One region of the Bacillus sp. SORGH_AS_0510 genome, then DNA from elsewhere that is predicted to be linked to it. Evidence: riboswitches for the same ligand, from Rfam matches in the RefSeq annotation. Region 1 holds a riboswitch; the other holds the start of a gene.
What was found. A riboswitch is a leader RNA that binds a small molecule or an ion and turns the genes downstream of it on or off. The one in region 1 is predicted to bind cobalamin.
Positions count from the first base shown of each region.

Region 2: it holds a riboswitch for cobalamin, as region 1 does, so the genes downstream of both, QE429_RS16205 (DUF4430 domain-containing protein) here and QE429_RS13300 (ribonucleoside-diphosphate reductase subunit alpha) in region 1, are expected to answer to the same signal.

Region 1 covers NZ_JAUTAU010000001.1:2,559,034-2,579,051, forward strand. Annotated here, with positions in the region: gene QE429_RS13215 (MalY/PatB family protein) at 1-1,064, shown strand, start outside; gene QE429_RS13220 (NAD(P)/FAD-dependent oxidoreductase) at 1,087-2,211, shown strand; gene QE429_RS13225 (hypothetical protein) at 2,290-2,577, opposite strand; gene QE429_RS13230 (kinase) at 2,736-3,329, shown strand; gene QE429_RS13235 (NUDIX hydrolase) at 3,436-4,098, shown strand; gene QE429_RS13240 (cytochrome c oxidase assembly protein) at 4,104-4,781, opposite strand; gene QE429_RS13245 (DUF2243 domain-containing protein) at 4,929-5,417, opposite strand; gene QE429_RS13250 (2-hydroxyacid dehydrogenase) at 5,594-6,574, opposite strand; gene QE429_RS13255 (TAXI family TRAP transporter solute-binding subunit) at 6,801-7,802, shown strand; gene QE429_RS13260 (DUF1850 domain-containing protein) at 7,894-8,430, shown strand; gene QE429_RS13265 (TRAP transporter permease) at 8,465-10,372, shown strand; gene ftsZ (cell division protein FtsZ) at 10,689-11,882, shown strand; gene QE429_RS13275 (proline dehydrogenase family protein) at 12,074-13,060, shown strand; gene QE429_RS13280 (hypothetical protein) at 13,401-13,802, opposite strand; gene QE429_RS13285 (VanW family protein) at 14,041-15,039, shown strand; gene QE429_RS13290 (alpha/beta fold hydrolase) at 15,109-16,128, shown strand; gene QE429_RS13295 (5'-nucleotidase C-terminal domain-containing protein) at 16,264-16,716, shown strand; cobalamin riboswitch at 16,832-17,031, shown strand; gene QE429_RS13300 (ribonucleoside-diphosphate reductase subunit alpha) at 17,162-19,450, shown strand; gene QE429_RS13305 (ribonucleotide-diphosphate reductase subunit beta) at 19,468-20,018, shown strand, end outside.
Region 2 covers NZ_JAUTAU010000001.1:3,145,691-3,158,762, forward strand. Annotated here, with positions in the region: gene QE429_RS16170 (ABC transporter permease) at 1-467, opposite strand, end outside; gene QE429_RS16175 (ABC transporter ATP-binding protein) at 464-1,153, opposite strand; gene QE429_RS16180 (transglycosylase domain-containing protein) at 1,363-3,462, shown strand; gene QE429_RS16185 (ECF transporter S component) at 3,491-4,183, opposite strand; gene QE429_RS16190 (ABC transporter ATP-binding protein) at 4,162-5,805, opposite strand; gene QE429_RS16195 (energy-coupling factor transporter transmembrane component T) at 5,787-6,665, opposite strand; gene QE429_RS16200 (DUF4430 domain-containing protein) at 6,684-7,418, opposite strand; gene QE429_RS16205 (DUF4430 domain-containing protein) at 7,473-9,281, opposite strand; cobalamin riboswitch at 9,413-9,601, opposite strand; gene ribH (6,7-dimethyl-8-ribityllumazine synthase) at 9,938-10,408, opposite strand; gene QE429_RS16215 (hypothetical protein) at 10,452-10,577, opposite strand; gene QE429_RS16220 (bifunctional 3,4-dihydroxy-2-butanone-4-phosphate synthase/GTP cyclohydrolase II) at 10,693-11,886, opposite strand; gene ribE (riboflavin synthase) at 11,930-12,592, opposite strand; gene ribD (bifunctional diaminohydroxyphosphoribosylaminopyrimidine deaminase/5-amino-6-(5-phosphoribosylamino)uracil reductase RibD) at 12,595-13,072, opposite strand, start outside.

The DNA.
Region 1 (20,018 bases):
CAGCAGATATGGATTTACCTGTTCCTCAACCATTAATTGACGCATTACATAAGACAGTTGACCATAAGATATTTGGTTACTCAATTTTCCCTGATGAGTATTTTGAAGCCATTCAACACTGGTTTAAAAAGAGACACGATTGGAATATCAAGAAGGAAGAAATTATTTTTAGTCCCGGTACAGTTCACGCACTAACAGTAACAGTTAAAGCATTTACACAGCCAGGGGATGGAATTATTATTCAACGTCCAGTTTATCCTCCTTTTACATCAGCGATAGAAGCGAACGGGAGAGAACTACTGAATAATGCGCTTCTAAGTAATGATGACGGTTATTATCAAATTGACTTTGAAGATTTTGAGGCAAAAGCAAAAGATGAGAAAACCAAAATGTTTATTTTATGTAATCCTCAAAATCCAACGGGAAGAGTCTTTAACAAGGATGAACTGAAAAAATTAGCTGATATTTGTGTGAAAAATAATGTGCTTATAGTTGCAGATGAAATACATGGCGATTTAGTTCGAAGTAATCAAACGTTTATTCCTATTGCAAAAGCAGCTGACGATGATGAAAATATTATTACTTTTACAGCAATTAACAAAACGTTTAATGTTGCTGGCCTCCATTGTACGAATGTAATTATACCGAATCCAGAGCATAGGAAAACATTTAGCAGTGTTATGGGGACGCATTTACCTTCACCTTTTACTGTTTCAGCACTTCTAGCGGTTTATCATGAGGGGGAAGAGTGGCTAGAACAGTTGAAGGAATACATTGACGGAACGATGGAATGGATAGTGGGATATTTAGCAAAAAGAATGCCTAAGGTTAAGGTGAGAATTCCTGAAGGAACCTATATCATGTGGATGGATTTTAGCGGTTACGGGTTAACTCCTGAAGAGGTTCATGATCGAATCTATAATAAAGCTAATGTTTTACTAGAAGATGGGAAAATGTTTGGTGAGGAAGGGTTGCATTTTCAACGTATTTGTATCCCATCACCAAGACCAATTATAATGGAAGCATTTGAACGGATCGCAAGGGAGTTTGAAGATTTACAATAGATTAAAGTGGAAAAGGTGTTTTATGAAGAAAGTAATTGTTGTTGGTGCAGGGATACTTGGAGCTTCTACAGCTTATCATCTTACCAAATTAGGGGCACAGGTAACCTTGGTAGATCGTGGGGATGTTGGGCAGGCTACGGATGCTGCAGCAGGGATTGTCTGCCCATGGCTTTCTCAGCGCCGAAACAAAGCTTGGTACCAGCTTGCAAGTGGCGGGGCTCGGTATTATCCTGAATTAATTGCTCAGTTAGAGGCCGATGGAGAGACGGAGACAGGATATAAACGGGTAGGCGCAATAAGCCTTCATACAGATTGGAATAAACTTGAACAAATGGCAGAGCGAGCTCGAAAGCGTAGGGAGGATGCCCCTGAGATTGGTGAGATTACGCTCTTATCAGCCACGGAAACAAAAAGACTATTCCCCCCATTATCAGATGTATATGGTTCTGTTCATATTAGTGGAGGAGCACGTGTAAATGGAAGGGCATTATGTGAATCATTGGTTCGCTCTTCCATAAGACATGGGGTAACCTTTTTTAAAGGAGAAGCGTCTATAGTAAGGGATGAAAATCGAGTCATTGGGGTGAAAATGGGCACAGAAGTATTTTTTGCTGATACCGTTATTATTACTGCAGGAGCATGGTCTAAGGAGTTACTGGAGCCCCTTGGAGTTCAGTTTTTAGTAACCCCGCAAAAAGCTCAAATTGTACATTTAGAAATACCAAATATGGATACGGAAAAATGGCCTGTTGTTATCCCGCCAAGTAATCACTATATATTAACGTTTGAGGATGGCCGTGTGGTAGTCGGATCTACTCATGAAAATGACGCAGGCTTTGACACACGTATTACATCTGGAGGAATAAATGAAATTTTAAGCAAGGCTCTAGAAGTAGCTCCTGGGTTATCTGAAAGTACTTATTTAGAAACAAGAGTAGGTTTTCGACCTTTCACACCAGGTTTTTTACCAGTGATAGGTGCTTTGCCTAATTTTGAGGGAATATATGTAGCAAATGGGTTAGGTGCATCAGGCTTAACAAGTGGGCCATTTATCGGGGCAGAACTTGCCAAGGTTGTTTTAGGAAGACAAACAGAAATAGATTTAGAAATATATGATGTAGCTGGGGCAGTTATGCCAGAGCAATAACTAAAAATAAAAGCACCCAACTGGGTGCATGATGTTTTTATCCATATGATGTTTGACTCTAAAACTATGTGTATGTTGTTAGTAAGGATATGGATACGGATAAGGGTAAGGGTAGGCAGGATAAGCTGGGTATGCCGGTACTGGGTATCCAACAGGTGTACCTGCTGCGGCACCAAGGGCTAAACCAGTAAGAGCACCTGTTGCAAAACCAGGGTAGAATCCACCTCCACCATGTCCCCAACCACCATATCCATGTCCCCATCCACCGTGACCGTGTCCCCATCCACCAGGACCTCCTGGACCTCCATGTCCTAGGCCACCAGGTCCTCCATGTATGGGCCTATATTCATTTATCATATTATTCATTCTTATCACCTTTTCCTTCCAAATGAGTTGGATGGAATATCATATGGGTAAATGTATAAAAAGGTCTAACTTTTTTATAACTAAAAAAGATAAACGTCTGACTTCCAAATTATTAATAATTTTCACTTGTCTGTTCTTTTAAAAGGAGTTAAAAATGTATGAATGAAAAAGTACAAAAGATCGTAAACATGATTCCAACTCTTGAAGGAGGAAAGCGGTTAATATTAGGAATTGACGGTTTAAGTCGTTCCGGAAAGACAACTTTAGTAAAGCAGCTAGTCGAAAAGTTAAAAGAAGAAAAGATACCATCTTATGTGTTTCATATAGATGACCATATTGTCAATCGGAACAAACGATATCACACAGGGAATGAAGAATGGTACGAGTATTATCAATTACAATGGGATGTTCCAGGTTTATCGAATCAACTTTTCAATAAAATAAAGTGGAATCGATCGTTTAGCCTACCTTACTATATTGATGAATCGGATATACAATTGAACAAAAGGGTAATTCTCCCTTATTCTTGCGTGGTCATTATTGAAGGTGTCTTTCTTCAGCGGAAGGAATGGAGAAACTACTTTGATTTTCTTGTCTATTTAGATTGTCCGAGAGAAAAGCGGTTTAATAGAGAAGGCAATGAGACCAAAAAGAATTTATCAAAATTTGAAAATCGGTATTGGAAAGCGGAGGAGTTTTATCTTAAGCAAGAACGTCCGATGGAGAATGCTAATTTAGTTTTGAGCAGTTAAAGTAAATTAATATAAAAAGTGTAGAGGAGGAAAATTAGGCGAAGTAATGGAATATAATGAAATCAATATTAATTTAGAGTAATTTTTAATAGAAGGAGGGACTAATTTGGCTGTAAACCCACGTCCTGCATCAACTGTCGTATTATTAGATCAACTGTCAAATGTTTATTTGACCAAGAGACCTAAAACAATGAAATTTTTTGGAGGATATTGTGTTTTTCCTGGAGGTGCCGTTGATAAAGCTGACTATTTAATTCAACATCCACAAGGAAAAATAGAAGAAACATTTGATTTTGCTTATTATGTTGCGGCAGCAAGAGAGTTATATGAAGAAGTGGGTATAATGCTAGTAAGACATGAAGATGGTACTCCATTTCATGTACATAATGAAAGATTAATAGAATATCGGCGACTCCTTCATAACGGTGAAATATCATTTATAGATATCTGCCATAAAGAAGGGGTTCAGCTTCAGCTAGAGAATATAAGATACTTTGGCCGTCTCATTACACCAGAAGAAAGTCCCATTCGGTTTGATACCAGATTTTTTCTTGCAAAGCTACCCGAGGGTCAATCACCAAGACCTAATTTAAATGAAGTAGAGGAAGCATTTTGGATTTCTCCGGAGGAAGCAATTCAGGAGGAAAGGAACGGAAAAATCTATTTGGCTCCTCCTACAATTCTTGCCCTTAAGACAATTTTAAATGCTAAACCAGATACTCCTCTCTTCATGCCTAATTTACCAATGAAATGGGGTAATAAAAATTGAATATTTTATCGATGCAGGGGTTTAGTTATCTGCTGCTGCTTCTTACTTGCTCTGGATAAATTTAAACCTTTTGGTTCTGAAGCATTGTACCATTGAAAGCAAAAAATAATAATAAAAATAAGATCAATGGCATCCCCGCCATAGTACATTAGCATCCCTCCAGTTCTACCCTGTTCAATAGAAACACCATCAGGTGGATGGGCATAAATATACTTGGAGAGGACGTTGTGGCCGGTAAAGGTAAAAATTAGAACAATTGCGCGGTGTAAAAAACTTGTCCGATGTGGATGAGGATCAATATAAATAAACGCTGCTGTAAAGACAAAACCTGCAAGAAATAAATGAAAATGTACGATTAAATGGATAACTAGATTATGTTGCATCATTTCAAAAAGATTACTTGTGTAGATCAGCCAGAGACCTCCTAAATTTAATAAGGAAGCAACAATGGGGTTGGTAATCAAGAATAATGGTGTGCTTTTTAAAAGTTGAGCTATAAATCTTGCAGGTTTGACATGAAGTGTACGTAATAATAAAGTCATTGGTGCAGCCAAAACCAAAAGAAGGGGGGCAAGCATTCCAAGAAGGAGATGACCAACCATGTGCATAGAGAAATTATTATGTCCTTGGTTGGCAATGGGCCCAGTAACTGCTATCATTGCACAAAAAATGCCAACGACCATAAGGAAACTCGATATATAGACCATCTTTTATGATGGTGAATGGATATCCCTACTAATACTAAATAGAAACCTAATAACAACACAAATGGTAGGCACATTAGTAATGGGAATGGGGAAAATCCCAATATTTTTTCCATGTGCTGGAAATTATTCATTGTTAAATAACAACTCCTGTTTTTCTACTCTTTTAGAGCTTCGTATGATAAGAACTATTCCAACTAAAATTAAAATGGTAGAAATTATGTGCCATATCATGTCGTAGGGTAAAAGAGGGACATTGTATCGAATTTGGTGAAGTCGCATGAGTTTATGCTGAATGGTTCCATCATAAAATTGAAACCCACCTGCACCAAGAAACACTCCTCCTATCCATCTCTTAAAAAGCCAAGCATTCCTACGTCTAAGGTCCGCAACCATAAATAATCCTCCCACTGTTGCAAACCAACTAAACGCATGAAAAAAACCATCTGATACAAGACCAATAGCTCTCGTTGATTGGTCATAAAAATGATGCCAATGCAGTAATTGATGAAAAACAGTTTCATCAATAAATGCTACTAACCCTATTCCGAATAGAATGCCTGACCATAAATTACGATTACCATACAAAGTTTGAGTAGTCTTATTTGATTGCATTTTTAGATTTTCATTTACCTTCATATGACCCTCCGTTAGTGTTTCAACAATTACTATCACTTTCTCCTAAAAATTGTTGACATAAACAATTTTTAGGAGAAAGAAGGGAATTTTGAACAACAAAAAGCCATCGTAAACTAAATTAAAAATAATTAACGATGGCACATACAAATATATTAGTTCTTTTTAAATACATCAGGATTAACCAAATTCTTTGGACATTTTCCTGTAAGGCCGGCGAGTAGGTTTTCAACAGCTAACTTAGCCATTTTCAGTTCCGTTTCAAAAGTAGAAGATCCAATATGTGGAGTGGTGACTACATTTGGAAATTGAAGGAGTGGATGGTCACGGTTAATAGGTTCCGAACGGTAGACGTCTATTGCTGCACCATAAATCTCTTTTTTTCTAAGAGCCTCAATTAAGGCTTCTTCATCGACTGTCTTACCACGTGAACCATTTACAAAAATACAGGAATTCTTCATTAGCTTAAATTCCCGATTGCCAATTATATTTTCAGTTTCAGGTGTAAGTGGCGTCATTAAACAAACAAAATCTGACTCTTTTAAAAGCGTATCAAGTTCACAATACTTAGCATTATATTTTTCTTCTGCTTCCAAATTAGGTGTGCGATTATGATACAAAATATTCATGTCAAAGCCAAAATGGGCTCGCTTAGCTATCGTTGAACCAATTTTCCCCATTCCAATAATCCCTAGAGTTTTATGGTGAACATCTATGGCATATTGTTCAGTTGTTAAATGCCCTTTCCATTTTCCTGTTTTCACGAATTGGTCTAACTCAGGTATACGCCGTGCTGAAGCAAGGAGAATCCCGAAAATTGCATCAGCAGTTGTGTCCTCAAGTACACCTGGTGTATTTGTCCCCATCACGCCACGTGCAGTCATCTCATCAAGGGAAAGGTTATTAAAACCAGTAGAGTTATTAGAAACAATTTTTAAATTTGGTGCACATTCAAGTAATTCCGCGTCTACTGGAAGTGCCAGACCAACGATCCCTTCTGCATTTTTAAGCGCATGTAAAAATGCGGGATTTGTCTTTGGATTAATACCCTCAAAAACATCTACTTCGAATCGATCATCAAGTTGTTCAAGAGCTTCCTTTAAAACGAAGTTATAGGCAATTATTTTTCTTTTCATTAGATAGAGAACCCCTGTTCATATATGGAATTTTATATCTATAAAGTGACATAGAAAGAAGTAAGAGTCAAACATTCTCATACTCTTGTACTATACCATGTTGAAAAATACTATCAAAAAATTCTATAGGTCTAAAGTGCCAACTTTGTAATAATTGACAAGTTTGTACTAAATAGTTAATAAGTATGGAAACAGGCAATCAATTTAATAAAGGGGGATATCTTAGTTGAAAAAGAAAAGGTTTATTCTTTGGTTTGTCTTTCTGTTAACTATGTCTATGTTTCTTGTGGCCTGCGGCAGTAAGGAGAATGGGGGAGAAAAAAAGGGAGGTGAAGGAACAAAGACAGAAGAAAAACCTAAGTTCATTAGTATCCTAACAGGCGGAACAGGTGGTACCTATTATCCGCTGGGGGGCTCATTTGCAAAAATTATTAAGGATGCAACAGGAATTGAAGCAAACGCAGAAACCTCTGGGGCTTCTGCAGAGAATATGACCACCCTAAAAAATGGTGATGGTGAAATTGCCTTTACGCAAACAGATATCGCTTCATATGCAAATGATGGGAAACTGATGTTTAAAGATAATAAGGTAGACAATATCAAAGCTATTGCTACTCTATATCCTGAAACTATTCAACTAGTAACCACGAAAAAATCAGGGATAAAGTCTGTCGAGGATTTAAAAGGAAAAAAAGTTTCCATTGGTGCGCCAGGTTCCGGAACCGCAGCGAATGCAGAACAAATCCTAGAAGTCCATGGAATGACCCTAAATGATATTAAAAAACAAGATCTATCCTTTGATGAATCTACCCAAGGAATTCAAGATGGAACCATTGATGCAGCATTTGTTACTGCAGGTACACCAACAGGGGCTGTCGAGGGTCTTTCTGCAACTGAAGATGTTGTGATTGTTCCGATTGAACAGGACAAAATTGACGCGCTTATAAAGAAGTATTCTTATTATGTAAAGGATGAAGTGCCTGCGGGAACATACGGCTTAAAGGATAAGGTGACTACTGTTGCTGTTCAAGCCATGTTAGTAGTAAGAAGTGATCTTTCCCAAAAGGTTGTCTATGATATTACGAAAGCCATTTTCGAAAATCTTGACCAAGTCACACATGCAAAAGGTAAATTAATAAAGGTTGAAAATGCGCTTAACGGAGTAGGAATTGATGTTCATCCGGGGGCACAAAAATATTTTGATGAAAAAGGTGTAAAGGCACCATAAGAAGTGGAGACATCTTGATCTTTAACCGGCAGCAGAGAGCTAGCCGGTCTCGTTTTCTCCATCAATAACATTCATTAATCAAGGAGTGAATATGCAGCGTCGCAATAGGTTAATGTTTTTTAGCATTATGCTATCAAGTTGCTTCATTGTAGCTATTGGATTTCTAGTGTTAATCCCTCAAAGGCTAGCAATTGTATTTCAGCCTGCTCATTCAAATGCAAAGCTAGCCTATATCCTATTAAACGGTGAAACTGATTTTCAAATCAAATACACACATTCTATTCATTTAACAGATGTAGTCGAAAGCTATAGGATAACCATTAATCGACAAATACAACAATATGAATTGATGTATGAGAATTTTTCAATCGGCATGCCCTCGAATGCAGAGGAAGGAGAAAGATTTGAACATATAAATGGAAAATATTATATCAAAAATATGAATCGAGACTTTCCTTATTTTTATTTACGAGTAGGGCAGGTTCGAGCTAATCACCGGGTTATCTTTCATAAAAAGGAATATCCTTTATCCCGATCGGTTAAACCTGGAACCTCCGTAAAAGTAGAAATACAAAAACTATCCTTTTTTCAACAGTGGAAAGGAGTGAATATCCTTGAGTCATTATGAAGAAGCACTTTCTGGGGAAAAACAGCAGGAATTGATGGAGAAATATGACCCAGAGGCTGGAACAAGAAAATTAAATGGTGTATTTGGCTGGATTACCTTCATAGGTTTGTTATGCTTTTCCTTATTTCATCTCTATACAGGAATATTTGGTGTATTAACGGCGCAACTACAACGCTCTATCCATTTAGGTTTTGCTCTTGCACTCATATTTTTACTTTTTCCTGCACGTAGAAAAAATAGGGGGAAAGAACAGAAAGTAGCTTGGTACGATATATTATTAGCTATTTTCTCAGTTATTGTTGGTGCATATTGGCCGATGATGATGGATGATTTAGTCCTTCGTGCAGGAAATGTAACCAATATCGATTTTTATGTAGGGCTTGCTGCCATTTTGCTAGTATTGGAAGCAACACGTCGTGCAGTTGGTCTTCCAATTACAATCATCGCAATAGTTTTTATGGTTTATGCCATTTTCGGCCCTTATATGCCAGGGTTTATAGCTCACCGAGGTCTGGACTTAGAACGTCTAGTTCAAACAATGTTTTTTACCACAGAAGGGATACTTGGCACCCCAATTGCTGTTTCATCCACTTTTATCTTTTTATTCCTTTTGTTTGGTTCTTTTTTAATAAAAACGGGTGTGGGTGAATATTTCAATGATCTTTCGATTGCGATTGCGGGTCGGAGTGTCGGCGGACCAGCGAAAGTGGCGGTCTTTTCTAGTGCGCTACAAGGGACGATTAGTGGAAGTTCTGTTGCTAATGTGGTTACCTCAGGTGCTTTTACAATACCTATGATGAAAAATCTGGGATATAAAAAGGAATTTGCAGGTGCAGTTGAAGCATCTTCTTCAACTGGAGGTCAATTAATGCCGCCTGTGATGGGTGCAGCAGCCTTTTTAATGGTTGAGTTTATCGGAGGTGGGATCAGCTATTGGGATATTGCCAAAGCAGCTGCGATACCAGCCGTTCTTTATTTTAATGGTATTTGGATTATGACCCATTTCGAAGCGAAACGGATTGGGCTTAGAGGGTTAACAAAGGAAGAAATGCCAAATCGAAAAGAAGTACTTAATAAGCTGTATTTGTTGTTGCCAATTATCGCCATCATAATACTCCTTATGTCTGGGATGAGTGTCATCCGAGCAGCCTTATGGTCAATCGTAATAACTGTGGTAGTAAGTACATTTCGAAAAGATACAAGGATTGGATTTAGGGGAATCGTTGACGCTTTGGTGGATGGTGCCAGATCAGCCCTTGGAGTAGCTGCAGCTACTGCTGCAGCGGGGATCATTGTTGGCGTAGTGACTAAAACTGGATTAGGATTAAAAATGGCAAACGGTCTACTTGATTTAGCAGGTGGGGCTTTATTACCAACGTTATTTTTAACAATGATAGCTGCACTTATTTTGGGAATGGGTTCTCCAACAACAGCTAATTATGTTATAACATCGACGATCGCAGCACCTGCCATTATTTTACTAGGTGTCCCTGACTTATCTGCGCATTTATTTGTGTTTTACTTTGGAATCGTTGCAGATATCACCCCACCTGTTGCATTAGCAGCATTTGCAGCAGCTGCAATTTCAGGAGGAGAGCCATTTAAAACTGGTGTAGAGTCGTCAAAATTAGCCATTTCGGCCTTTATCATTCCTTACATGTTCGTTTTATCACCTGAATTATTGATGATTGATACATCTTGGTTGTATCTTATTTGGGTAGTATTTACGGCATTGATTGGAATGATTGCTATAAGTGCTGGAGTAATTGGGTTTTGGATGAGAAAAATGTTCTGGATTGAACGAATAGTCGCTCTCGTTGCTGGTTTATGCCTCATTTATCCAGAGAAAATTAGTGATATTGTTGGATTATTTACATTTGGTATTCTACTGTCCCTGCAATACATTTATAAAAGAAGGCAAATTCCTAATCCAGAAAACTAACAAAAGTTATTTAAAGTCCTCTTTGTACGGAGGACTTTTTTTGTTCAAAAAAGTAAATTACCTATTTCAATATGACTAATTTTGTAATATTCGACATTTCCAGTTGGAACCTTTACCAAAGTTTAGTAGAATAGTAGGAAAGACATAATGTGTAACAGTTACTGTTAGAGGAACTTTCTCACTATGTAAAATATAAGTATAGTTTGCTAAAATAACAATAAGTAGAATAGGATTCTACAAAATACATAGTAACAAAGTCTATAATGAATTTTTTGAATAATGAGGCAATGTAACAGCCATGTAGGAGGAATAATGAATGTGGGATTTTAATATGGATATAGATCAAGTAGCTAGAATAAAAGTAATAGGTGTTGGCGGTGGGGGAAATAATGCCGTTAATCGAATGATTGAAGCAGGAATTCAGGGTGTTGAATTTATAGCTGTAAATACAGATGCACAAGCTCTTAATCTTTCAAAAGCAGAGATAAGGATGCAAATAGGGGCAACATTAACAAGAGGTTTAGGAGCAGGGGCAAATCCAGAAGTAGGCAGGAAAGCAGTGGAGGAAAGCAGAAACCAACTGCAAGAGGTATTAAAGGGTGCAGATATGGTCTTTGTAACTGCAGGTATGGGTGGAGGAACCGGTACAGGAGCTGCTCCTGCTATTGCCCAAATATCTCGTGAACTCGGGGCATTAACTATTGGAGTTGTTACTAGACCATTTGGCTTTGAAGGAAGAAAGCGTGCATCTAACGCCCAAAGTGGAATCGAATTAATGAGAAATGCCGTAGACACTCTTATCATTATCCCGAATGATCGTCTATTACAAATAGTGGATAAAAAAACACCAATGATTCAGGCCTTCCGAGAAGCAGACAATGTTCTTCGTCAAGGGGTACAAGGGATTTCCGACTTAATTGCTGTACCGGGATTAATTAATCTTGACTTCGCTGATGTTAAAACTATTATGTCTAATCAGGGTACGGCATTAATGGGAATTGGTGTAGCAAAGGGTGATGGACGAGCAGTAGAAGCCGCTAAGAAAGCCATTTCCAGTCCTTTACTAGAGACTTCTATTAATGGTGCTCAGGGAATATTAATGAACATCACAGGAGGAACTGATCTAAGTTTATACGAGGTTCAAGAGGCAGCAGATCTTGTAGCTTCTGCAGCAGATCATGAATTAAATATGATTTTTGGCTCTATTATTAATGAGAATTTGAAGAATGAAATTATGATAACAGTAATAGCTACTGGCTTTACAGATGATATACCTGTTAATAAAAATGTTTCGACTCCTTCAAGAGAAGGGAAGTCAAGGCCACAGTTTGGAACAATTCAACCAAAACAGGAACCGATGGTTAAAGAAGATCCAGTTCTTAATCAGAGTCAGCAGTGGCAGGAACATGAAGAAAAGGTAAGTGATCATAGTTATCATCAAGCCCAAGATACTGAGGATTCTCTTGATATTCCAACCTTCTTACGAAATCGTAATAGAAGAAATAGATAACATTATTGACTGAGCAAGTAGGGTACATCCAATCCAGGATGGACCCTTTTTTATGGTAGAAATAATCAATATATCAAACAAATTTAGTAAGAAATTAGCAACATTAAGTTGGAATATTCGCAAAATAACTATTATTGAAAGCGTGTGCTATAATGATGGTGATATAAAAATCACTGCAAGGAGTAATCGCTATGTTGAAAGATATTTTTATGAGTTTATCTCAAAACCAATTTCTTAATAGTGCTGCTAAAAAATATGGATTAAAAATGGGAGCACAAAGTGTCGTTGCAGGAACGAACATAGAAGAAGTAATTAGAAGTATTAAAGAGCTGAACTCACACGGAATTTCTTGTACAGTTGATAATTTAGGAGAGTTTGTATTTAAAGAAGAAGAAGCAAATGCTGCAAAAGAACAAATTCTGAATGTAATTGAAGCTATTAATGAACATAAAGTGGATGCGCATATCTCTTTAAAACCTACCCAGTTGGGCTTAGATATTGAGTATTCTTTCTGTCTAAATAATTTGAGAGAAATTGTTGATAGAGCAAATCGATATGGGATCTTTGTAAATATAGATATGGAGGATTATAGCCATTTAAATCCTACCTTTGATTTATTAGACGACCTTTCACTCGAGTACGATAATGTAGGGACTGTCATCCAGGCATATTTTCACAATGCGCAGGAATACCTTGAAAAATATAAAAATTATCGTATCCGTATTGTAAAGGGTGCTTATAAAGAATCACCAGAGATTGCATTCCAGGATAAAAAGGATATCGATTCCAATTTTATTAAGATTTCAGAATGGCATTTATTAAATGGTAAATTTACTTCTATTGCAACACATGACCATAGAATCATTAATTACCTAAAAGATTTTGTTAAAAAGAATAATATTCCAAAAGAGAAATATGAGTTCCAAATGCTTTATGGTTTTAGAAAAGAACTGCAATTAAAGCTTGCAAGTGAAGGCTATAATTTCTGTACGTATGTTCCTTTTGGGAATGACTGGTACGGTTACTTTATGAGACGTCTTGCGGAACGTCCACAAAACCTAAACCTTGTTGCAAAACAAGTATTTAACAAAAAAACGAATACTATTATTGGTGTTGCAGCAAGTGCATTCTTATTAGGAAGAATGACAAATAAGCAAGCAAAGAAAAATCGAAAATAATGTTGCTTTTTAAATCCTCCATCTAATAGATGCGAGGATTTTATTTTTGTTAGTCTCTGTTAAAATTTTCTGTTGATTTCCACTCAAGGCACGAGCGGTTCGTGGGTGTTTCGGCGAGCTTCCTCGGAGAAACGCGCCTGAGGGGTCTCCCCTGAACCATACTCCCACAGGACATTGAATTACATCTTGAATTCGCCCCGCACGAAGGAAATGCGATAGCATTTTCGAGGAGTCTTCGTGCCTTCCGTTCCAATCAACAGGGTGTATAAATCAACACTATTCTTTAACAAAGCCTATTAATAAAAAAGGCACCTAGCCTTTGTGATTATTCATCACAAGGTTAGGCACCTGGCTTTACGGCATTATAGGAAAAATTGGAGTTATCCCATTGGAATATTCCTTCTTGCAGTTTTATTCGGGAATCAAAGGGACACAAAGTTTCTTCTTCCCCTTGGGACATTTGGTCTAATATTTCTTGTTTGAAACGAAGTAAATCGTTTTTAGATGCAATGCGTATAATTCGGTCAAGTGTAATACTTTTTTCACTAATTCCGTGGCATTCACAAATGCTTGTCTGAAAGCCTTTGTTGAACTGGATCATCATGTGTAAATCATTGATACTTGCCACACCAAAAACATCTTTTATTACATCCTCATAGCGTAGCTGTGTCCCAGTTGCAAATTTAATAATATTCTTCTCAGGATTTTCTAAGAAGTAAACAGTTTCAACCGAACCTTCCATGTATAGCACCTTTTTCCAAATAAATTTTATAAGCAAGTTTATTATTCATTTAATCACTACAATATTTATTATAGCACACTTTATTGAAGGTGCAGAAATAGCCCTCGCTTTTTTTGATGAACCTTACTCATGAAGTAATAAGGACATGCTGGAACGAATAAAATGGGTGAATGGGGAATGGTGCCCTGTAGGTATTAGGACAGCGCTGAATAATTTTTAGAGGAGAGTAGTTGGGGAGATGAGCAAAAGGAAGTGGGCTATTTCTATTTTAGTTATGAGTAGCTTAATAGGATTAACGGGATGTATGGATGAAACCACAAAAGAGGTGTCCTCAGATAAAAAAGTTTCGCAACCTCAAAAAACACCTGCGAAACAACCAAAAGAAGAGCCACAGAAGGAAGAGGAACCTAAGCAAATTGTTGTAAATATCATTGACCCGAATACAAAAATAATAATTAAGACCTTTATACCAGAAACCATGGGATTTGCAACAGACAAAGAAACCTTTAAGAAAGAAATTGAAAAATGGGCAAAAGAATTGGCCAGAGGAACCGAATCATCAACTGGGTACGACCAACGAATGGTTCTCGATAAGATTGATACCAATGGGCAAATTATAAAAGGAAAACCTAGAGTGATCCTAGAGGAGTCTGAATTAGTCGAGAAGGTAATGGCCGCATCTCTCGTTGGCGGAGATATTGAATTACCCTTGTACGTTACAGAAAGCGGATATAAGCCTGAGGATATTGCTCACTTAAGTGAAGTAGTAGTAGGAACTTTTACAACCAGATTTAATAGCGGTGTTATAGGGCGATCAAAAAATATCGAGCTATCTGCGATTGCCATCAATAATATCATTGTGGGGTCAGGTGACATCTTTTCCTTTAATTCTACAGTGGGGCCAAGTGACACAGCACACGGTTATCAAAAGGCAAAGGAAATTGTGAACAAAAAAATGGTAGATGGAATTGGCGGTGGCATTTGTCAGACGTCCTCAACATTATTTAACGCTGTGGATTTTTTAGCAGTTAACTATGTAGAAAAGCATCACCATTCATTATCCGTTGGTTATGTGCCAGCAGGTCGAGATGCAACAGTGTCATATGGAGGGCCGGATTTTCAATTTAAAAACACAACTGGATACCCCTTTTTGATAAAAGCCATTTATGGTAAGGGTACATTAACTGTGGAAGTTAGGACGTCAGCCACTTATCAAAATCTAATTGCTAAGAAATAAAAGGTGTCAGGAACCATGGTTCCTGACACTTTTTGTTGTATAATCCTATTAAGGAGAGGGAGGAAAATTATGGTTTTATTTTTTGGGAAAAGGGAGTTTGCTATTGAACCATCCGGGATTGATTCTATTGAGAAGATAAAATTGGGTGGAGTGGACCAAACTGTATTAATTCAAGCTGATAATTTGACAAATCCAGTTTTGCTGTTTGTTCATGGTGGACCTTGTATGCCTGTACCAGGCATAGTATCTCGGGGGAAAGACTATGCGGTTTCAACTATGACCAAAGAGCTGGTGAAACATTTTGTCGTTGTGTTTTATGACCAACGTGGAGCAGGCAAATCCTTCGATAGGAAGACACCTGTAGAATCAATGAGAGTAGAGCAATTTATTAATGACTGTAATGAACTAGTCGATATCCTTAGGAGCCGTTTTAAACAGGATAAGTTATTTTTAGCTGCCCATTCATGGGGGACAATTATTGGGTTAAATATGGCCTCGAGGTATCCAGAAAAGCTTTATGGCTATATGGGGATTTCACAAATATTAAATTGGTCAAATAATGATCAACTCTGTTATGACTGGGTTACAAAAAAAGCCAAACAAGCCAATGATCAAAAAACACTAAAGAAGTTAAAGGAATTAGGTCAACCGCCCTACCTGAATGTAAGACAATGGACAGCATTCCGTCGTCCCTTAATTAAATATAATTCTATGGTCTATCAAAGTGAAACGGTTAAACATCCTGGTATGGTTGGAGGATTCAAACAATTTTTGACTAGCCCAGAATATTCATTATTAGATATCTTTCATTCTTTTTATAGTGCCTATAATCTTACATACACCCAAGATTTGATCGAAGATTTTGCAAATATTAAGTTAGACCAATTAAAAAGAATAGATACCCGAATCTCTTTTTTACATGGTGCCAAGGATGTTCATGTAGACGGGCGGCCGTTAGAAGAATTTTATAAAAACCTTGAGGCACCACTTGGAAAAGATATGGTTTGGTATGAAAATTCATCGCATATGTTTCACCCTGATGATGCGAGAATGATAGAACAATATTTAATTGATTTTGCTCATACCTAATTTTTGTAAAAGTTTTGGCAAAGAGGAATCACGTAAAAGTTTACGTGATTTTTCAATTTATAGGTATATGCATATTCCTCCTATACCAAGCAAAAAATACCTTTGGTTCTTTTAGAAAAATATAGGGGGAATTGTATGAAGTGGTTTTTTAGGGTACTTTTGTATACAGCAATTTTTGGATTGTTGGGATGGAGAGAACAAGATCATACATTAGCACGTGTAGTGGAGGTGCAGAATAATCAACGTTCTAATTTGACTCAAAATCATTCCATTCATGTAGCAAGGAATTCAAGAACCGCAATATTGCAAATATCGGGGTTAACGTATACTTGGGACTCTAATAAGCCTGTAGGAAACAGAATCGTTAGAATAAAGCTTCCAGATGGGACAGAACTTGATCCGGCTAAGTCGTATACAGTAACAGCCAACATCTTTTTATCAGGTGGTGGTGACGGTTTTACTGTTTTTACAAATGCACAAAATAAAGAAGTTGGTCCTGTTGATCTAGATGCACTGGTTAATTACATTACTGCACAGCCTAAAGCCTTCTCCTATCCACTACAAAACAGGATTCAGAAGGTACAATAATACTAAAAAAGGGAATTAAAAATATACCTTGATATTTTATGAGATTTATACTAGTATTTATTTTAACCGCTTTATACAAGATGTTGTTATATTTTAATAACAAAAAACTATATATTGTGTTTGCCTTAAGATGAGATGCCGTTAGGCTTAAAAGGGAATCTGGTGTAAAACCAGAACTGCCCCCGCAACTGTAAATGCAGACGAAATGAGGAAACCACTGTATAAGAGAGCTTAAAAGAGTAGGCGCTTATACGGGAAGGGCTCAAAGTAGGGTGATGCATAAGTCAGGAGACCTGTCTTTCTTAAGATGTTTCAACTTCTTCGGGGATTGAGAAGATGATTCGATGGCGACAGGAAGACATCTTTTTTTGATTTTTCCTTTATTGTTATCGTTTCATCCGCTCAATTCACCTTGAGCGGATTTTATTGTTTTTGGGGGAAAAATATGAACACTAAAGTACAAACAGAACTTGATTTAGTTTTAGAAGCTATTAAACAGGCTGAACAGAAATTTCAAATCGATGCTTCTGGTCTAAAAAAGCAATTAAGTCAGTTGGAAGGAACAGCCACTGATATTAATGACCAAGCATTATTATATGCTGTTAACCAAATAGCAATAGACCAACCAGATTGGACTTTTGTTGCTGCAAATTTTTATTTAAGTGAACTATATAGAGATGCAGCAAAAAATAGGGGGTACGATCATACACAAAAATATGGTAATTTTTATGAATTAATACACATTCTAACGGATCTAGGAATCTATTCGAATGACTTATTAGCCTTGTATAGTAAAGATGAAATACATAATTTAGCCAAAGTGATCAGACCTGAAAAAGACCACTTGTTTAATTACATAGGATTATTCTTATTATCAGATCGTTACCTCGCACGTGATTATGAACGAAATATCTATGAATTGCCTCAAGAACGGTTCATGATTATTGCTATGACACTTATGAAGTACGAAAAAAAGACTATTCGCTTACAACTAGTGAAAGAAGCATATTGGGCTTTAAGTAACTTATATATGACAGTTGCTACACCGACATTAGCAAATGCAGGAAAAAGTTTTGGCCAGCTATCCTCATGTTTTATTGATACTGTCGATGATTCCCTAGATAGTATTTATTTAAATAATTGGGATATTGCCAGGTTAAGTAAAGATGGAGGGGGAATCGGGATCTATTATGGTAAAGTTCGTGCATTAGGATCCGATATTAAGAAATTTAAAGGAAACTCTTCAGGTGTAGTACCATGGATAAAATTAGTAAATGATACAGCTGTTAGTGTAGACCAGTTGGGTCAGCGACAAGGAGCCATCGCAGTATATTTAGATATTTTTCATAAAGATTTGATGAATGGGTTCCTTGACCTAAAAACAAATAATGGAGATGAGCGCCGGAAAGCTCATGATATTTTTACAGGCGTTACCATTCCAGATTTATTTATGCAAAGACTTGAAGAAAAAGATGATAGTGGTAGAAGTATAGGAGAATGGCATACATTTTGTCCGCATCAGGTTAAACAAATCATGGGCTGGAAGGATGAAAAAGGTAATCTGCTCGGACTAGAAGATTTTTATGATGAAAGAGATCAGAAATTCTTTACTGAGAAATATGAAGAGGCTGTAAAAAATCCACTTCTTCCCCGTAAGACTTATCGAGCCATGGATATAATGGCACGAATTATGGTATCACAACTAGAAACAGGAACACCCTACATGTTTTATCGGGACGAAGTGAATAGACAAAATCCGAATAAACACATTTCTGGGCAGGGCCGTACATCCATTTATTGCAGTAACTTATGTACAGAAATTGCGCAGAATACGTCACCAACCACGATCTTAAAAGAATATCAGGACGAAGATGGAAATATCATAATTGTTCGTAGACCAGGTGATTTTGTAGTTTGTAACTTGTCTTCTATTAATCTTGCAAAAGCAATACCAGCGAACGTTCTAGAAAGATTAATACGTATTCAGGTTAGAATGTTGGACAATGTCATTGATTTAAATACAATTTCAGTGGGACAGGCACTTCTTACGAATAAAAAGTTTCGAGCCGTGGGTCTTGGCACATTTGGTTGGCATCATCTCCTTGCACTTAAGGGGATCCACTGGGAATCGGATACAGCCGTTCAATTTGCAGATGAATTATATGAAAATATTGCTTTTTACACTATTCAATCATCCATGGAATTAGCTGCTGAGAAAGGAGCATATAGTCAGTTTAGAGGTTCAGAGTGGCAGACCGGAGACTACTTTTTACGGAAAAATTACCATTCTGAGAGATGGAAGGAATTAAAGAAACAGGTAGCCATTCACGGAATTCGAAATGGATGGCTTATGGCTATAGCTCCCAACTCCTCAACGGCAAAAATCGGAGGGTCAACTGATGGAATAGATCCGATTTATTCTGTCGAATATGCTGAAGAAAAGAAAAATTTTAAATTTAAAGTGACAGCACCAGATTTAAATCACATTACCTACAACTATTACCGTCGAGCAAGACATGAAATTGATCAGATATGGAGCATTAAACAAAATGCGGCACGAGGGCGCCACATTGACCAGGCAATTAGTTTCAATCTTTATGTTCGCCATGATATTAAAGCAAAAGAATTGTTAAATCTTCATTTAGAGGCTTGGAAGCATGGACTAAAGACGACCTATTACGTAAGGAGTACCACCCAAACCGAAATAGAAGAATGCGAGGCTTGTCACAGTTAATTGAGAGGAGATTTTACATGGATATTCATTCATCTTTATTAAAAATAAAACTATTAAATCCTGAGTTTCCAAATAAATCAACAGGAATAATAAATGGCCAGTCCTCTGGGTTGCTTAATTGGAATGATATCGCCTACCCGCAAATGTATGAATTATATCAAACCTTATTGGCTAATTTTTGGAAGGCGCAAGAAATTAATATGCAAGATGATATTAAGCAATGGGACTTATTAAGTGAAATTGAGAAGAGGGTTTTTCTACGGATTAATACACAACTTGCCTCTTTAGACAGTATACAAACACCAACAATGTTTCAGGTAATGGACTATGTGTCTGATTCTAGTTTTAAGGCAATATTTGCAGTCATTGCCCAACAAGAGGCTGTTCACAATGAATCCTATTCATATATATTAAGTTCACTTATCCCTCTAAGTGAGCAAAATCAGTGGTTTAATCAAGCAAAAGAGGATCCTATTGTTAAAAAGCGTAACCAATTAATAGTAGATGCCTATGAATGTTTTCGGGCTAATCCTACACCACAGAATTTATTTCAGCTCGCTGTGAATTC
Region 2 (13,072 bases), 580 kb from region 1:
GCTAGATTAAGAGGAAAATTATATCCAACGACTATTTCATTTTTGCTTGTTGGTAATTTCCCTTTTGATAATTCCAAACCAGCTTTAATTTCTGATGGAAAATGAGCGACATAGGTTTGAGCTCCCTCTAAGTATCCAGCGATTGTATAGGTGCTTTCCTGCTGCAATACTTTCCTTCTAGTAACAGCTTTCACATTCTCAATCTTCTCAAACATGTGAATATCACTATCTGATAAAGGTTGGAAACCACCTTGATCATTGGTCTCCTTTCCATGAACATCAATTTGGGTAATCACCCTACGCTCTGTTATTTCTTTCACTACTGATTTCTGCAACCCAAATCCCACAGAAGCTAGTACGATTAAGAAGGCACAGCCCATTGCCGTAGCAAGGATTGTCATGTATACTCTCGTTCTATTTTTCTTCATATTTTGTCTTACAAAACGAAATTGGTCTTTCATCTTCATACAAGTACCCCCTCCACCATTCGACCGTCTATCAGCTCTATTTTTCTGTGGCCGATGTCAGCTACCTTATCATCATGTGTAATGATTAAAAAGGTGATGCCTAAATCCCTGTTTAACTCTTTAATGAATTGAAGTAACTCTTCTTCTGTTTCACTATCAAGACTACCCGTCGGTTCATCTGCCAAAATGATTGGCGGATTCACTATTAGTGCTCTCGCGATACTCACCCGTTGTTGCTGTCCACCAGAAAGTTCTCCTGGATAATGATCCTGATAATCTAGTAATCCTACCTTCTTTAAGACAGCCTCTGTTTGCCTTCTTCTCTCATACTCATCTACACCTTTTAATATCAAAGGGAGTTCTACATTTTGGAATGCAGTCATGCTGGGAATGAGTTGAAAGCTTTGAAAAATAAATCCTAAGTTCTTTATTCGAAATTCAGCAAATTTCGTTTCATTAAAATCAGAGACCTTTTTTCCATCCATCCAGATTTCTCCCACAATTGGATGAATAAAACCGCTAATTAAATTTAGCAGCGTTGATTTTCCAGAACCGCTCCGACCAACTATAGTAACAATTTCCCCTTTTTCAATCGTAAAAGAAATATCTCTAAGGACTGGGATAATCGTTTGTCTTCCTTTTTTACCAATAACAAAATCATGGCTCAAATCTTTAATTGTAATCATAATTTCCTCCTGTTTCTCACTCACTTCATCCTATTAGACGAAGTGTATCTGCCGCACCCCTACACAAATTTTGCTTTTTTCTCCATTTGTGTAGTTAATTTCATAAAAGAGGGGGATAGTAGTAGGAAAAACCCTTTTGTTGGTCTTTTTGTGCTAGAAAATTTATAATAGATGAAGCAAAAATTCCTTTTTGAAAGTTAGGAGATCACATGGAGAAATTACATCCACTTTGGGACATGCTGCGTCGTTTCTGGAGGAAAAGGCACCTCACCCAAATTTTTATGTTAACAATCCTTGTTGTCGTTTTAGTAACTATCTCTTATTTCGGCTGGCTGGCAACAAGAGCCAATGTAGAGTCTTTAAAACAAGGTCTTAGTCAGCCAACCGTTATTTATGATAAAAATGGTAAGGTTGCTTCGAATGTGGCAACCAATCGGACAAAAGGTGTAACGGTTAGTGAACTGCCAAAATATGTACCAAATGCCGTCGTGGCCATTGAAGACGAACGTTTTTATGAACATAGTGGTTTCGATATTCAAGGGATTGCCCGTGCATTTTTTAGTAACTTGTTTGCTGGGAGAATCACAGGGGGAGGAAGCACCTTAACACAACAGCTTACGAAAAATGCTCTTCTATCTCCTGAACGTACCTATAAGCGGAAGGCCGAAGAACTATTCCTTGCTGTTAAAATCGAAAAAGTTTATTCAAAAGAAGAAATTCTTCAAATGTACCTGAATCAGGTCTATTTTGGAAGCGGTGCTTGGGGAATTGGTAACGCCTCTAAAAAGTATTTTAATAAAAATATTAAAGATGTGACGGTCGGTGAAGCAGCCATGCTAGCTGGACTTTTACATGCACCGAATTACCTGAATCCTTACAAAAATTATGATCTAGCGATGAAACGAAAGAATGTAGTCTTAGCAAAAATGAAAGAGCTCGGAATGATTACTAAGGAAGAGTACACCACAGCAAAGAAGCAAAAAATTCGTTTACATGATGGCGGGGGCAGCTTTGTTGAACGGAAGTATCCTTACTATGTAGATGCGGTATTAAATGAGGCAATCTCAAAATACGGCTTAACGCAGGATGAGATTTTAACCAGAGGATATCGGATCTATACAGAAATGGATCAAAATCTGCAGACTGGGCTTGAAAAGGTTTATAGCAAAACTTATCTTTTTCCAAAAGGAAAGGGCAATACCTTAGTACAAAGCGGTTCCGTGTTAATGGATCCGAAAACTGGTGGTGTCAGTGCGCTCGTTGGCGGTCGAGGTGAACATGTATTCCGTGGGTTTAATCGAGCCACACAATTAAGGGCTCAACCGGGTTCGACAATGAAACCTTTAGCTGTATACACTCCTGCACTAGAAGAAGGATATACCTATTCTTCTGAACTTAAAGATGAACCCATTACCTTTGGAAATTATAAACCTGAGAATTTTTCTAGAACCTATAGTGGAAAGGTGCCCATGTATAAGGCCCTAGAAGAGTCATTAAATATACCGGCCGTGTGGCTTTTAAATGAAGTAGGCTTAAATAAAGGAATGGACTCACTTAAGCGCTTTGGGATTCCTGTTGAAAAAGAAGATAAAAACTTGGCCATTGCTCTTGGCGGTATGAGTAAAGGGGTGTCCCCTCTTCAATTAGCGAATGCCTTTTCGGCGTTCCCAAATGGTGGAAAACGAATGGAAAGCCACTTAATTACAAAAATTGTTGGTCCGACTGGCAACATTATTGCCGAACGGGAATCAAAAACAACCAAGGTTACTTCTAAAGAGGTAACAGATGAAATGACATCCATGCTGTTGAATGTTGTTGAGTCAGGTACAGGCAGGCGCGCTCGTATTCCAGGACTTCAATTGGCTGGAAAAACTGGATCGACCCAGCTCTCATTTACAAGTAATGGGACAAAAGATCAATGGATGGCGGGATATACTCCGAACCTAGTCGGTGCCATTTGGATCGGCTTCGACCAAACAGATAAGCAGCATTACCTGCCGAGCTCAAGTTCGGCTAATGTGGTCCCTATTTTTAAAGAAATCATGCAAGAATCGAGTCGATATCTTCCTAAAGAACAATTTGATGTAGTATCTGTTAATGCCCAGCTTGCCGGCAAAACTGCACAGAAAACAAATTTCAATGAGCAAGCGAAGAAAATCAGCAAAGAATTAAATGAGAATGCTCAAAAGCTAGGAACAACGATCAAAGAAAAAGCCCCAGGATGGAAAGAGGGCTTGGATAAGGCTTTGTATCAAGTTGGCGAAGGAATCAATTTCCTGATCGAAAAAATAAAAACAATAAAAGAATAGCACGCAAAATGCGTGCTATTTTTTTATTCTATTCAAGCAGTCCATATTTCCGCTTAAATCGGGACAGGATTTTCAACCAAAGGTCACCAAATAAAAGCAAAAAGAAAACATTTGAAATGGCATGCATAGTATCGAAGGTTGCACTGCCAATTAAATAAACGAGGAAGGCCTTCCATTCAAAAGAACTTCCCGATTGAACGATGGATAAGAAACCCCATAAGTTCATAATCCAGCCAAACAAAAACCCCCATACAATGCCAAAGATGATCCTTCCTGTTTTCCTGTTCATAACCTTGGTAGTTCTCAACCATCCCGCCGTTAATCCAACTAACCCCCATGCAGCCATCTGCCAGGGAGTCCACGGTCCTTGTCCCAAAATCATATTTGAGGCAAGCGCAGCTACTGCACCAATAATAAAACCGCTCTCTGCACCAAATACAAAGCCAGACATCATGATCACAAATGTAGTAGGCTGAACACTTGGGAGACTTGCAAATGGAATCCGTCCAACAGCCGCAATGGATGCTAATACTGCCAATAAAACGAGCTCCCTAGGTTCCACCTTTCGCCGCTCAAAGCGAACGAGAAAAACAAAGATGGCAAGAATGACAAAGCCGAAGCTCAACCATAAATACGCATCTTCCCACAGATACGTTGACCCTAATAAAAATACAAGAATAAATAAAATGAGTAAGACCTTTAACGCTTTGTTGCTACGCATGGCCGGGAAACCTCCTCTAACGTCATCGGGGCTTCAGCCATACTATCTCGAAAAATCCGTTGTATCATTGTCGTATAAAAGAAATTCCCTTTAAAAAACTTCTTTGGTATCTCTTCAGAAGTAATTTTCCCTTGAAACATCATTCCACATTTCGTAGCATAAAGTGCTGCAAATTCAACATCATGAGTTGACATGAAAATGGTCATTCCCTTACTTCTTAGTGCTAAAAGAATCTTAGATAAGTTTTCTTTTGATAAAGGATCCAAGCCTTTTGTCGGTTCATCCAGCAAAAGTATCTCCGGCTTTCGTATTAACAAGCATGCTAATGCTGCCTTTTGTAGCTCACCGCCACTCAAATCATAAGGATGGGAAGACATTAAATGAACAATACCTAATTCATTAAGCAATGCCTGTACTTCATTCATATTGGTTAGGCCCCATTCTGCCATTGTAGCCTTTATTTCTTTTTCAATTGTGTCATGAATAAAAAAGAGCTTTGGGTTTTGTGGTAAATAGCCGATTTTTCCTATTAATTCCTTGTTTTTATATGCTTTTAAAGGCTTTCCTTCGAGAAAAATCTTCCCACTTTCCAACTTCATTAAACCAGCGAGGGCTTTAAGTAAAGTGGATTTACCTGAACCGTTTCCACCCAAAAGAGCATACCATTCACCCTTCTGTAAACTGAAAGTGAGCTCGTCTAATATTAGAATTTCCTGTTTATTATAGCGGTAAGACACATTGATCCCTTGCATTAGTTCTTTATCGGTCGAAATATCGGAAACTTTTTTTTCCTGATGAAGTGATTCAAATCCGACCCTTTGCGCCCAATTTCTACCTTCCTTCACGCTTAAAGGAATCCTTCCATTGCCACCCATCCTTAGAAACAAGGCTGGAATACTAGGAATAAACGCTTTTTTGGGCGAATCCCAAATCTTAGGAAGAACTTCTCTCGGCTCCCCTGCTATTTCAATTCTTCCTTGATCCATCATGATAATCCGATCTGCTAATGTAAAAACCTCTTCCAGTCGATGTTCAGCAATAATAATCGTCATCCCAAATTCATCATTTAATCTTTTTAGTATATCTAAAAATTCCCTGGAACTAACCGGATCCAGCTGTGCTGTCGGCTCATCTAGCAATAAAATATTGGGCTGCATGAGAAGAACGGAAGCAAGATTAATTTGTTGTTTCTTTCCCCCCGAAAGTTCATGAGTTTTTCTGTGTAACAAGGCCTCTGCTCCAAAAAAGTGAACCATTTCTGCTACCCTGTTTCTCATTTCATTCGTGTCTAGACCGATATTCTCCAGACCAAAAACGATTTCATGCAAAACGTCATCTGCAACCATCTGATTTTCTGGATCTTGAAAAACAAAGCCGATCTCCTTTGAAACCCCTTCTGTACTTTGACTAGTTTGATCATTGAATAAAATTTGCCCTACAAGAGTTCCATGGGGCTGAATTTCTTTTTTTAATAATCGTAAGAGCGTGCTTTTTCCTGAACCGGATGCACCGAACAGCACGACAAATTCACCTTTATTAATTTTAAGTGATAGCTCCCTTATGGCAGGTTCTGAACAATCTGGATATGTGAAAGTGACATCATTCAATTCAATAAACGCCATCGGAACATTCCACCTACTTCTACTATGATAGGAAAACTTAAGAACATTAAATAACAAGCATATGTTATGATATCCATCCCAGTGAACTGCCACGCTTCCATAATTGGATAGATGGTCAGGACCCCGTAACCTGAAAAGCGTTCAATGATAATGAAAGCAAAAAGGACAACTAAATACAAAATAGATAGGAAATCTGATTTCTTCCACTTAAAATACTCGTAAGAGGAACGGTTTGCCTTCCCATATCCCCTTGCATTCATTGAATCCGCTGTTTGAATTGCTTCCTCTAGCGAATAGGTTAATAGCGTCTGTATATACAGCATTCCCGTCTTGACCCTTGTGTTCCATTTGCCATGGGCTACAGACATTCCTTTACTCTTTTGAACAATCGAAATTTCCTCCATTCTTCTTCTCATTAATGGAATAAATCGGAGGGTCAACATCAATAGAACAGCAAATTGCGGCATGATTTTTGAAAAGAGAAATAGTAACTTATTAGGTGTCATGATGATGTTATAAGAAATAAATAAAACAATAATACCAATAATGGACATGGCATTCATTCCACCATAAAGCACTGCCTCCAATGTAACCCGATGCTGTTTGAATTCAAAGAGTAGATGCCTACCCCTCTCATTAAATAGCGGATTAGTAATGATCATGAGAAGAAAGGTACATATAATAAAAATATACCAACGCCGAATTCCTTTTAATTGGTCATGTATGTAGTTAATAATAAAAACAACTATTAATCCGGTAACAAGAAAAATAGGATGTAACATAATAATTAAAAGGGTCACAGCCCCAACATAAAAAAGAAAGGATACAAGAGGATGAAGACGTTCAAAACGATCTTTCATCCTAAGTTCCCCTCACTTTTATTCGGTATATAAGCATTCAATCCGATCACCATCTTTAATTTTTGTAACCCCAATACTCTTTGTGAGGCTAACTCCATTTTGTTTGAAGACCCAGCCGCTTTTTGCACCGTAATCAAACTCATAAATGTTATCAATTCCTTCAATATAGGCAGTTGCTCCGCTTCCACGAGAATCTATAACAATCCCTTTGCTTTTAGCTGTTCCTACAATAATATCATAGATGGTGTCACCATCCTTAAACGTAACTTTTGTGGAAGCTAAAATTGTCCCGCGGTCCTTTGGTCCGACAATGGATAATGTTACAGTTGTGTCCGGCTTTGGTGTTGTAGTTGTACTTGGCTTTGATGCGGGAGTAGTTGACGATGGCTTCTGGGTTGCTGTACTAGGTGAACTACTTTTAGTTGAAGTAGAAGCCGTATTTGTTTTTGCAGTCGTTGGTTGCTGTTGATTAGTTGGACTCGTTTGCTTAGGCGTACTAGATTGGGTTGTAGCCTGACTTTCTTTCTTCTCTTCCGTAGCCGTAACTGTTGAAACTGTTGTTTGGTTCTGCTCACTATTTTCTACTACCTTTGTTTCTTCCTTACTCTCTTGTTCTTTTGGTTTTACTACTGAAACACTTTCTTTCTCTTTTTTGGTTTCCTTTGCCGTTTGTTCAGTTGCTCCACAACCGACTAAGGAGAACAGAACGAATAATAAAGTAAGTAATGTTGTTGTTTTTAACCATTTTTTCATGATGTACCCTCCTCTTGGGTGAGGCTGACTAAAAGGAGTCAGCCTCATCATTACTTATGAAAATCTTTTTCTTTGCTTCAAATAAACTAAACTTCCAATCAGAATAAGCAATAAGCCAACCGCTAGCAGGTTATATATATCTGTTGCTGTGTTTGGTAACTTATGTCCCGTAACACCATTACTATTGTTATTTTTATTCTCAGTTGGTTGTGCAGTTGTATCCTCTGTAGGTGTTTGAGTGTCAGGCTTATTTGTTTCTGGCTTTTCCGTTTCTGGCTTTTGTTCAACTAATGGAAGTTGGTACAAAGAGCCTTTGCCTTTTATAAAAAGCTGATAGGAAGCTAATGCCTGAATCCCCTGTGAAGTAGTGAATGCATCACTCACATCTCCGCCTTGCCAATCAAAGCCCCCATCGGCATTTTGAAAAGTTAGGAAATATTCAACAAGACCAGAAAATGAGCTTGTATTCGCATCCACACCTAATGTGGAAAGTGCAATAATAACTTGTGCTGCTGTGGAGCTATTATCTATTTTTGAAGCTTTATATTGTGATGATAAATAGTTGATGGCTGCATCCACTTTCTCCTTAACTTCCGCTTTTTCTTTATATGGAGCAAGGGCTGTTAAAATCATCGCTGTTGTATCAATATCGCTGGTAGTTGTCTCATCCCAGGCCCAGCCGCCATCTTGATTTTGTTTATCAATTAAATGATTCAATAATTTTTCACGTGTCCATTGGGCAGAATCTGGTACAGAAAAGTTTGCACTATCCAAAGCAATCAATGCATAGGAAACTCCGATTAGCCCTTGCTTTGTGACATTACCATTGTAGATGGATTCAACCAAATTATAGCCTTCCACATTAGTAGGATCTCCACCGGCAGCGAGTATACCAAGAACATAACGTTCAGTATCCGTTATTCTATTGAACTTTCCTTGCTTTTCTTTGACTAGTGATTTAACTGAATTAAGGTATGTTGATGGAATCGTTTTTCCTGTTTGTTTTAATGAGATGACTTCCCATTCGCCAATTTGATTCTGCAACACATATTTGCTGGCTGAATCAACAGAAGTTTGGATGGTTTTATCAGAAACTGTTCCTCCAGGTGGATTTGGGTTTGGGTTTGTTTCTCCACCTGTATTCCCTTCATCTGGTGCCTGCCAAGATTCTAACTGAAAACTAATTTGATTGCCTGGCTGAATTCCAAATGAATCTGCGCCGACATCAGCCATTTTCCCGTCTACGTAAAAAGCCCAAAAATTTGTTCCTTCGGCTTCAATACCGTTAATGGATGTAATCATTTTGCCATATTGACTCTCACTGTAGCCAACTTTATCAGGACCTAGGGCCACTTGTAAAAGCTGAAATGCTGTTGGACTGCCAATTACTTCAATACCTGATAAATCAGTAACTGTACCCTTCTCACCATTTACCACTTTCAATGAAACTGTTTTTTGTGGCGTTTTTGTCCAATCTGTCAGCCGGAAGGTTAATTGATCCCCATTTTGTACGATATAGCTGTCGGATCCCACCTGTGCAGACACTCCGTTAATAAAGAATGCCCAATAATTCGTCCCTTCCGCTTTTATCCCATTAATACCCGTTAACATTTTTCCATATGAGCTATCTGTAAATTCAACGTTACTTTCTCCAACAGTATGTATTAGTGCTTCTGTTGCAGTTTCCTTTTCGCCCAATTGAACGGTTGTTTTAGCTAGAATGGGATTGGACTCATCTGTTCCAATTACCGTGATGGTTCCTTGTTTTCCCTGTTCTGCTGCTAATACAGGTGCTTGGAAGCCACTTGTTATTAACGTGAACATTAAAAGCATAACTAACCATAAATTACTTTTCTTCACCATTTTCGAGACTCTTCCTTTCCAGATTAAATAGACATAAAAAAATCCCCCTATCAGGAGGAGGAGTGTTATGTACGTTAAGGAAGAAACGAGAAAACCGCTTCAATTCTTAACACTCTCCTATCCGCGTAGGCCGTTGTGTTCAAAAACAGGCAGGTTTCCTGGCTCATGATCTTCGCTCCCTAAGTCTTCCCATCTATCGACAGTGACATGTTTAGGTTGCTCCCATTTACAGTGGCGGGACCGCGTTGGCTTTTAACCAACTTCCCTATTAAGCTAATAATCTTGTAAAAGACCTTAGCACCTGTTTTACCAATTTATTTTTTTATGTTAATCCTATTATAGTAAAAGACAGTTACATTTGTATATATTTTATATCTATATATTGTTGCTTTTTTTGATTCGCTGATAAATTCTTAGATTCGCTGATAACAGTTAATAATTCGCTGATAAATTTCTAGATTCGCTGATAAACCTAGAAATTCCGCTGATAAATAACTTACCTCTTAAACTATTGTGTAATTTTACACTGCACTGTGCAATTTTTGCATAAATAAATAAAAAAACGGAATCCAATCATTAATAAATTAGTCATTTTCCATAAAAAATAGGAGAGGGCACATTACCTTCTCCTATTTTTTAGCTTTCAAGTGTAATGATTATTGCTCAAGATTTCTGCATAAATTAGCCATTTCTATTGCAGCGACTGCGGCATCCCAGCCCTTGTTGCCAGCTTTTGTTCCAGCACGCTCTACAGCTTGTTCAATTGATTCTGTCGTTAATACACCGAAAATGACAGGTATTCCACTATTAATTGATGCAGCAGAAACTCCCTTTGCTGCTTCATTACAAACGTAATCAAAGTGAGGTGTTGCGCCGCGAATAACTGTACCAAGTGTAATCACGGCATCATATTTTTTACTATTTGCCATTTTTTGTGCAATCAATGGAATTTCAAATGCACCTGGAACCCAAGCAACATCGACATTGGATTCATCTACCCCATGTCTTTTCAGCGCATCCTGTGCTCCACCTAATAATTTACTCGTAATAAATTCATTAAATCGGCCAACCACGATTCCAACTTTTAATCCTGATCCAACTAAATTTCCTTCAAATGTGTGTCCCATGTAAATGCCTCCAAATAATTAATTTTATTTATATATTCACTCTTTAAAATTGCCTGTTGATTTCCGCTCCAGGTGCGAGCGGTTCGTGGGTGTTTCGGCGAGCTTCCTCGGCGAAAAGCGCCTGCGGGGTCTCCCCTGAACCATACTCCCACAGGACATTGAGTTGCATCTTGAATCCTCCCACGCACGAAGGAAATGCGATAGCATTTTCGAGGAGTCTTCGCACCTTCCGCTCCAATCAACAGGGTAAAAAATTCAGAAATGTTCTTTAACACAACATATAATTAATAATGAAACATATGTCCTAACTTATCATGCTTGGTTCTTAGGTAATTCGCATTTTCTTTACGCATTTCCATTTGAAGCGGCACCCGTTCCACTACCTCAAGGTCATAGCCCTTCAAACCTTTTATTTTTCTTGGATTATTCGTTAACAGCATCATCTTTTTTATCCCAAGATCCTTAAGGATTTGTGCACCAATGCCATATTCTCTTAGGTCAGCACCAAAGCCAAGTTTTTCATTCGCCTCAACCGTATCATAGCCTTCTTCTTGAAGCTTATACGCTCTCATTTTGTTTAACAAGCCAATTCCCCGTCCTTCCTGTCTCATGTACAGAAGGACACCATTGCCCGCTTGTTCGATCTGACTTAAAGCAGCATGCAGCTGTGGACCACAATCACAGCGGTAAGAACCAAATACATCACCTGTTAAACATTCTGAATGAACCCGAACCAAGACTGGCTTTTCAGGGTCAATTTCACCCTTTACTAATGCCACATGCTCTTTATCATCAACAAGATTGGAGTACCCTACAGCTTTAAAGGTACCGAATTCAGTTGGCAAATTAATTTCTATTTCTCTTTTTACCAAGTTGTCCTTTTTGTTTCGGTATTCAATCAAGTCTTTAATGGTAATCATTTTGACATTTAGATCATCCGCAATTTTTCTTAGCTGAGGGACACGTGCCATTGTCCCATCCTCATTCATGATTTCACAGATGACACCGGCTGGCTTTGCCCCGCATAATTTTGCTAAATCAACCGCCGCCTCGGTATGTCCAGTTCGGCGGAGCACCCCACCTTTTTTGGCAATAAGAGGGAAGATATGCCCGGGTCTTTTAAAATCACTTGGTTTAGCTTCAGGATCAAGCATACTTAAGACGGTTGCTGACCGTTCATAAGCAGAAATTCCTGTCGTTGAAAACTTATGGTCAATACTTACCGTAAAGGCCGTTCCATGTGGATCCGTATTCTTTGAAACCATTGGAAATAAATCGAGCTTCTGTGCTAACCCTTCCTCAACCGGTACACAAACAAGACCTCTACCGTGAGTAACCATTAAGTTAATAACAGAGGGTGTCGTTTTTTCAGCAAGGGCAATAAAATCCCCTTCATTTTCACGATCCTCGTCATCACAAACAATGATAACTTTTCCCTCTTTTAAATCGGATAGTGCTTCCTCTATTGTATTAAACATACCACTCACTCCTTTTCATCCGTTTAAAAACGTACATGATGGCTTACTTGAAGCCGTTATCTTCTAAGAAGCTTGCTGTTATACCTTTTTGACTCTTTGTTTTAGTATGATTGTTTGAGAGGTTTGTTAAAAAGTGTCCGACATATTTACCTATCATATCGCATTCTAGGTTCACGATATCGCCAGGTCCTTTTATTCCTAAAACAGTTTCAGATAACGTATGAGGAATTAAGGATAAAGTAAAGCTATTCTCGGTTACAGCAAATACAGTTAAGCTTGTCCCATCTACAGCAACCGATCCCTTTAATATGATATATCTAAGTAAGTCGGGATCTGCTTCAATTTCATAATAAACCGCATTTTTGACTGTCTGTTTGCTTTTTATTACCCCTGTTCCATCAATGTGTCCAGAAACAAAGTGCCCTCCAAACCTTCCACCAGCAGCCATGGCTCTTTCTAAATTCACCTTTGATCCTCGTTTTATCGCATTTAGACTGGTTGCTTTTACAGTTTCAGGCATCACATCAACTGTAAATTGTTTAAATGAAAAAGAAGTAACGGTAAGACAAACGCCGTTGACAGCAATGCTGTCTCCCAGATGGACATCTTCAAGAACTTTTTTCGCTTCAATCGTTAAAACAAACGATTCTCCCGTTCTCTGAATATTGGCTATACTGCCTATTTCTTCAATAATACCGGTAAACATAATCATTCTTCTCCTTGCATAGGTTCTGCAATAATCCTTAAATCATTGCCAATCCTATCTACTTGTCTAATATTCAATGAAACGGCTTGAGCTATTTTTTCTATTCCCTGGCCTCCAAATAATGTCGGTGCCCCTTTTCCTCCAATTAATTTTGGTGCAATATAGGTAATTACTTGCTGAAAAGCTTTTTCCTTTAAAAAGCTTCCATGTACTTCTGAACCACCCTCAACAAAAAGCGAGGTAATCCCTTTCTTCCCAAGAACCACAAGTAATTCTTTAATGGAAATCGTGCTTGTTTTCATGTGAATGATTTCAACGCCATATTCCTTAAAACGCTCTACCTTTTCTGAGTCAACATCACTTCCAGTAACAATCCAAGTCGGGGCTTCTTGGTCAGTTATCACCTTTGCCTGGTGGGGGGTCCTAAGATATGTATCAAGGATAATACGAACAGGATTTTTGCCACCAGATGGAATTCTT